2 regions of the Ramlibacter henchirensis genome follow, and region 1 is predicted to be linked to the other one. Evidence: predicted binding sites of a transcription regulator. Region 1 holds the regulator's gene; the other holds the start of a gene.
What was found. The regulator NrdR, encoded in region 1, represses ribonucleotide reductase genes. The targets are predictions, from matches to a motif close to CACNANATNTNGTG.

Region 1 (3,402 bases):
AGTCGGCCGACCAGGCCGGCTGCACCACGGCGGGCGACTGGCAGCAGGGCTGGATCGTGTTCCTCGACGCGAACGATTCCGCCTCGGTCGATGCCGGCGAAACCATCATCGAGAAAGTCGGCGCCCTCAGCGGCTCCTTCATCCTCCAGGGAACCGGAAACCTGGCCGACTACGTCTCGTATACCGGCAACGGGTCGGCCAAGGTCACGGCATCGGACAACGTCCAGACAGGCCGCTTCAACCTGTGCCAGACCGCCGGCGGCGATGCCCGGCAGATCGACGTCTTCGCGACGGGCCGCCTGAGTTTCGGCAAGGAACCGGCGCCTACCTGCCCCGTCACGTAAGCAGCGCCGGCGTCCGCGCCTCCTCCCGATTCGGGATGTCGAAGGCCTGACTCGCGAATAGCTTCAGGCGGTGCCTGCACCGCCTGTTACTTCGCTCTCTCCATGCCTTGCCGCCAGCGGGCCGGCCGCGGCGTTCCAGCGGCGCTCGAGCGGCATGACGCTGGTGGAGCAGGCGGCGACGCTGGCCGTCGCAGCGGTCGTGCTGGCCATCGGTGTTCCTTCCTTTCGCCGCGCCACCGAAACCAGGCAGCTGGATCACGCAGCGATGACGATGCTGGCCACGCTCGGCCTGGCGCGCAGCGAGGCGATCAAGCGCGGCAGCCCGGTCGTGCTGTGCAAATCCGCCAATGGAGCTGCCTGCAGCGACAGCGGGGGCTGGGAACAAGGCTGGATCACCTTCCACGACGCCAACAACAACGCGCTTGTCGAGCCCGGGGAAGAGGTGATCCAGAAGGCGCAGGCTCTCGGACCGCACGTGCGTTTCACCGGCAACCTGCAGGTCGCCCGGTACATCTCGTTTTCATCCTTGGGCGCGCCCCGCACCATAGGCGGTGCTTTCCAGGCCGGCACGCTGACGGCGTGTCAACAGCGGGCGGGCCTGACGGCCGTCCGTCAGGTGACGCTGAGCGCCACCGGGAGAGCGCGCCTGGGCAAGGCGAGCGCCAGCGAGTGCCTGTGACGCCTAGCGCCGGACCTCGTCGACCAGCGTCTTGAACTCGTCGATGTCCTCGAAGCTGCGGTAGACGCTGGCGAAGCGCACGTAGGCCACCTTGTCCAGCTTCTTGAGCTCGCGCATCACCAGTTCGCCAAGCCGCGAGCTCGGGATCTCACGCAGGCCCAGCGTCAGCAGCTTTTCCTCGATGCGCTCCATGGCGGCGTCGACCTGCTCGGTGCTCACCGGCCGCTTGCGCAGCGCCAGGTTCATCGAGGCCAGCAGCTTGCCGCGCTGGTAGTCGATGCGGCGGCCGTCCTTCTTGACCACGGCCGGGAAGTTCACCTCCGGCCGCTCGTAGGTGGTGAAGCGCTTCTCGCAGTCGGCGCACTGGCGCCGGCGGCGGATGAAGTCCCCGTCCTCGGACACCCGGGTCTCGACCACCTGGGTGTCGGCGTTGCCGCAGAAGGGGCACTTCATATCGCGTTCCTAGCGGTAGACCGGGAAGCGGCGGGTGAGGGCGTTCACCTTCTCGCGGACCGCGGCGATGTTGTTTTCATCGCGCGGCCTGTCCAGGACGTCGGCGATCAGGTGGGCCGTCTGGCGGGTCTCTTCTTCCTTGAAGCCGCGCGTCGTCAGGGCCGGCGTGCCGATCCGGACGCCGCTGGTGACCATGGGCTTCTCGGGATCGTTCGGGATGGCGTTCTTGTTGATCGTCATGTGCGCCTGGCCCAGCACCGCCTCGGCTTCCTTGCCGGTGATGCCCTTGGCGCGCAGGTCCACCAGCATGACGTGGCTCTCGGTGCGGCCGCTCACGATGCGAAGACCGCGCTCGACCAGCGTCTCGGCCATGACCCGCGCATTGCGGACCACCTGTTCCTGGTAGGCCTTGAACTCGGGCGACAGCGCCTCCTTGAAGGCGACGGCCTTGGCGGCGATGACGTGCATCAGCGGCCCGCCCTGCAGGCCGGGGAAGATGGCGCTGTTGATCGCCTTCTCGTGCTCGGCCTTCATCAGGATGATGCCGCCGCGCGGACCGCGCAGGCTCTTATGGGTCGTGGAGGTCACCACGTCGGCGTGCGGCACCGGGTTCGGGTAGACGCCGGCGGCGATCAGGCCGGCGTAGTGGGCCATGTCGACCATGAAGATGGCGCCGATCTCCTTCGCGACGCGGGCGAACCGCTCGAAGTCGATGCGCAGCGAATAGGCCGAGGCGCCGGCGATGATCAGCTTGGGGCGGGTCTCCCGCGCCTTGCGCTCCATCGCGTCGTAGTCGATCGCCTCTCGGGCGTCCAGGCCGTAGCTGACCACGTTGAACCACTTGCCGCTCATGTTCAGCGACATGCCGTGGGTCAGGTGTCCGCCCTCGGCCAGGCTCATGCCCATGATGGTGTCGCCGGGCTTGAGGAAGGCCAGGAACACCGCCTCGTTGGCCTGCGCGCCCGAGTGCGCCTGCACGTTGGCCGCGTCCGCCCTGAACAGCTGCTTGACGCGGTCGATGGCCAGCTGCTCGGCCACGTCGACGTTCTCGCAGCCGCCGTAGTAGCGCTTGCCGGGGTAGCCCTCGGCGTACTTGTTGGTCAGCTGCGTGCCCTGGGCGGCCATGACGGCCGGCGAGGCGTAGTTCTCGCTGGCGATCAGCTCGATGTGTTCTTCCTGGCGGCGGTTCTCGGCGGTGATCGCCGCCCACAGCTCGGGGTCGGTTTGCTCGATGAGGATGTTGCGGTGGTACATGCGGCAGTCCTTCCAGACTTATGGTCCTTGTGATGCACAAGGGCTGCCCAGGCGAACGGCGGATCGCGGGGAAAGGAGCGGCGCCCTGGCGCGATCGCGCGCGGCGCAACGTCATCTACCCGCGGTACGCTTCCCAGTGGTGTCCCACGTCAGCGCGGGCCACCCCCTTGGGGCGCCGCGCCTATCGCCAGTCGCGTACGGGGAAAGTGTAGCCGAGGGGCCGTGCCGGGGAGACCGGGCGCGGCCGAACAGCTTCAATAGAAGGCAGCGACCTTCTGCGGATCGGCCGGGGCGGCGGCCTCGGGCGCCGCCGGCGTGGGCGCCATCGTGCGGATGGCGGGCGGGGCGGGCGTGATCACAGGAACGGCCCGCCCGGCGGCCACCTGCTGCAGACGCGCGTACTCGGCCAGGACCTTGTCGGCGTAGCCGCCGTCGTCCGGCAGATGGGCGGCGCCCACGTAGAACTTCAGCCCGGCCTGCAGCGAGCCGGCGCGCTGGATGCACTCCTGCAGCACCTTCACGCCCACGCGCAGGTTGGTCACCGGATCGAAGGCCGCCAGCTTGCCGCCGAAGACCTCGTACTTGTCGCTGTGGATGCCCGTCATCACCTGCATCAGGCCCTGGGCGCCCACCGGGCTCTGGGCGAACGGGTTGAAGCCGGACTCGATGGCC
Region 2 (3,402 bases), on a different contig from region 1:
TCCACGTAGCCGCCGCGCTCGCGCGCCAGCAGGTCCAGCGTGTCGGGCGGCAGCACGCCCTTGTCCCACAGCGAGCCCCTGTAGCTGGAGTAGCGGCCGCGCTCACGGGCCAGTTCGGTGGAGGCCCAGTAGGCGTGGTAGCAGACCGCCTCCATCGAGGTGTCGGCGAACTCGACGGCCTGCTGCGACGCGTAGGGGATGCGCAGTTCGTACAGCGCGTCCTGGAAGGCCATGATGCCTAGGCCCACCGGGCGGTGGCGAAGGTTGGAGTCGCGCGCCTTCTTGACCGCGTAGTAGTTGATGTCGATCACGTTGTCGAGCATCCGCATCGCGGTGGAGACCGTCTTGCGCAGCTTCTCCTGGTCGATGGCGCCGTCCTTCAGGTGCTGCATCAGGTTGACCGAGCCGAGGTTGCAGACGGCCGTTTCGGTGTCGCTGGTGTTGAGCGTGATCTCGGTGCACAGGTTGGACGAGTGCACCACGCCCGCGTGCTGCTGCGGCGAGCGCACGTTGCAGGCATCCTTGAACGTGATCCAGGGATGGCCGGTCTCGAACAGCATCGAGAGCATCTTTCGCCACATGTCGGAGGCGGGCACTGTCTTGCTGGGCTTGATCTCGCCGCGCCTGGCCTTCTCCTCGTAGGCGACGTAGGCCTTTTCGAAGTCGGCACCGAACTTGTCGTGCAGGTCCGGCACGGAGGAGGGCGAGAACAGCGTCCACTCGCCCTTTTCCATGACGCGGCGCATGAACAGGTCCGGGATCCAGTTGGCCGTGTTCATGTCGTGGGTGCGGCGGCGGTCGTCGCCGGTGTTCTTGCGCAGCTCGAGGAATTCCTCGATGTCCAGGTGCCAGCTCTCCAGGTAGGTGCAGACCGCGCCCTTGCGCTTGCCGCCCTGGTTGACCGCCACGGCGGTGTCGTTGACCACTTTCAGGAACGGCACCACGCCCTGCGATTCGCCGTTCGTGCCCTTGATGTGCGAACCCAGGGCGCGCACACGCGTCCAGTCGTTGCCCAGGCCGCCCGCGAACTTGGAGAGCAGCGCGTTTTCCTTGATCGACTCGTAGATTCCGTCCAGGTCGTCCGGCACCGTGGTCAGGTAGCAGGACGAGAGCTGCGAACGCAGCGTGCCGCTGTTGAACAGCGTGGGCGTGGACGACATGAAGTCGAAGCTGGAGAGCACCTCGTAGAACTCGATGGCGCGCGCCTCGCGGTCGATCTCGTTGAGCGCCAGGCCCATGGCCACGCGCATGAAGAAGGCCTGCGGCAGCTCGATGCGGGTCTTGCGCACGTGCAGGAAGTAGCGGTCGTACAGCGTCTGCAGGCCCAGGTAGTCGAACTTCAGGTCGCGGTCGGCCTTGAGCGCTGCGCCCAGCCGTTTGAGGTCGTAATTGAGCAGCTCGGGATTGAGCAGCTCGGCTTCCACGCCCTTCTTGATGAAGAGGGGGAAGTTGTCCGCGTAGGCCTCGGCCGACGTGCCCGGGGCGATGTCCTGGCCCAGCACCTCCTTGAAGATGGTGTGCAGCAGCAGGCGGGCCGTGGCGTAGGTGTAGTCAGGATCCTTCTCGATCAGCGTGCGCGCCGCCAGGATCGCGGCCTTGTAGACCTCGTCGATCGGCACGCCGTCGTACAGGTTGCGCATGGTCTCGGACACGATCGGATCCGGCTTCACGTCGGCCGAAAGCCCGGCGCAGGCGTTCACGATCAGTACCTGCAGCTGGCCCATGTCCAGCGGGATGCGCTGGCCGCCGTCCACCACGTGCAGCAGCGGCGCCTCCACCACCGCCGGCGTGCCCTGCCTGGCGCGCTCCTGCGCGCGGCGGTCGCGGTACAGCACGTACGCGCGGGCGATGTCGTGATGGCCGCCGCGCATCAGGCCCAGCTCCACCTGGTCCTGCACGTCCTCGATGTGGAAGGTGCCGCCGCCCGGGCGCGAGCGCACCAGCGCCCGGATCACCTGCTGGGTGAGGCCGTCGACCGTCTCGCGCACGCTGGCCGAGGCGGCGCCCTGCGTGCCGTGCACGGCCAGGAAGGCCTTCATCATCGCGATGGCGATCTTGTTCGGCTCGAAGGGAACCACGGCGCCGTTGCGCCGGATGATCTGGTAGTGCGCCAGCGGGTTGGCGGCGGGCTGGCCGGTGCCGGGCGCAGTGCCGATCGCGGTCACGGTTTGCGGGGAAGTGCTGGCGACGCTTGACACAGATTGCATGTCTTTCCTCTGCTGGTGTGGTTGTTCTAGGAAGGGACGCGAGTAACGGTCCTCCACCTGCGGGGCACTATATATAGGGTCCCGGGACAGGGCAAGCCACTATACCTAGTGGCTGACCCGTGGATCACAAGTGGAGAGGCTGTGGACAGCATGTGGGTTCCCGGCGCGTCGCGCGCGTGCAGGCCGCGCAAGTTCGAGAACCATCATCCACTGCCCAGATGTGGCGCGGTCCCGCGGCCGAAATGCCCTTGAAGGCCGCGCGGCTGCTTGCTGCGCGCGTGGGTACACGCAGGGGGCGATTTCACGCGATGCGCGCGATCGCGCGGCGCCTCACGCGGCGAGCACGCAACTCGACCGCAGAGCGCGATTGGCAACTACGTCACTGGTGGAAAGGACTCGGGCAACCAACCGAGGCTGTCGCGCAACAGGGGCCAGTCGAAGCCCGGCCCCGGGTCCTGCTTGCGTCCCGGCGCCACGTGCTCGTGGCCCGCGATGTGGCGCACCGGGTAGCGTTGCGAGATCGCCGCGCACAGGCCCGCGAGCGCCTCGTACTGGGCGGCTTCGAACGGCCCGCCCTCGATGCCTTCAAGTTCGATCCCGATCGAAAAATCGTTGCAGTTGTCGCGGCCCTGCCACGACGAGGTGCCGGCGTGCCAGGCGCGGTCGTCGCAGCTCACGAACTGCCACAGCTCGCCGCCGCGCCGCACGTAGAAATGCGACGACACCTGCAGCCCCTCGATGGCCCTGAAGTAGGGATGGGCCTGCCAGTCCAGCGTGTTGGTGAACAGCGCCTGCACCTGGTCGCCGCCATATTCGCCGGGCGGCAGGCTGATGGAATGCACCACGACCAGGTCGATCGCCGCTCCGGCGGGCCGCGGACCGAAGTTGGGCGAATCGAGGCGGCGGGCGAAGCGGTACCAGCCGCCTGACCAGAGCGCGTTGTCAGGCGGCGGTTTCATTCGGCTCTTCGCCGCCGGGCACCGCGATGGCCAGCCGCGCGATGCGGTAGCGGATCTGCCGCAGGCTCAGGCCCAGGCGCTGCGCCGCGGCCGTGCGGTTGAAGCCCGTTTCCTGCAGCGTGCGCACGAGGATCTCGCGCTCCTGCTGGTCGAGCCAGGCCTGCAGGTCCTTGGGCGTGGGCAGCAGGGCCGCCTGCAGGGCCGCGGGATCCGCCGTCACGGCGGCACCGGCGACC

Region 2: EZ313_RS07685 (ribonucleoside-diphosphate reductase subunit alpha) is a predicted target of NrdR. The motif match lies at 2,273-2,286, and genes of this name have one in related genera.

The regions. Positions count from the first base shown of each region.
Region 1 covers NZ_SMLM01000003.1:278-3,679, forward strand. The annotation lists gene EZ313_RS18060 (GspH/FimT family pseudopilin) at 1-344, shown strand, start outside; gene EZ313_RS18065 (GspH/FimT family protein) at 499-1,023, shown strand; gene nrdR (transcriptional regulator NrdR) at 1,027-1,476, opposite strand; gene glyA (serine hydroxymethyltransferase) at 1,486-2,730, opposite strand; gene EZ313_RS18080 (lytic transglycosylase domain-containing protein) at 2,985-3,402, opposite strand, start outside.
Region 2 covers NZ_SMLM01000001.1:1,550,645-1,554,046, reverse strand. The annotation lists gene EZ313_RS07685 (ribonucleoside-diphosphate reductase subunit alpha) at 1-2,207, opposite strand, end outside; gene ampD (1,6-anhydro-N-acetylmuramyl-L-alanine amidase AmpD) at 2,582-3,166, opposite strand; gene EZ313_RS07675 (sigma-54-dependent transcriptional regulator) at 3,150-3,402, opposite strand, start outside.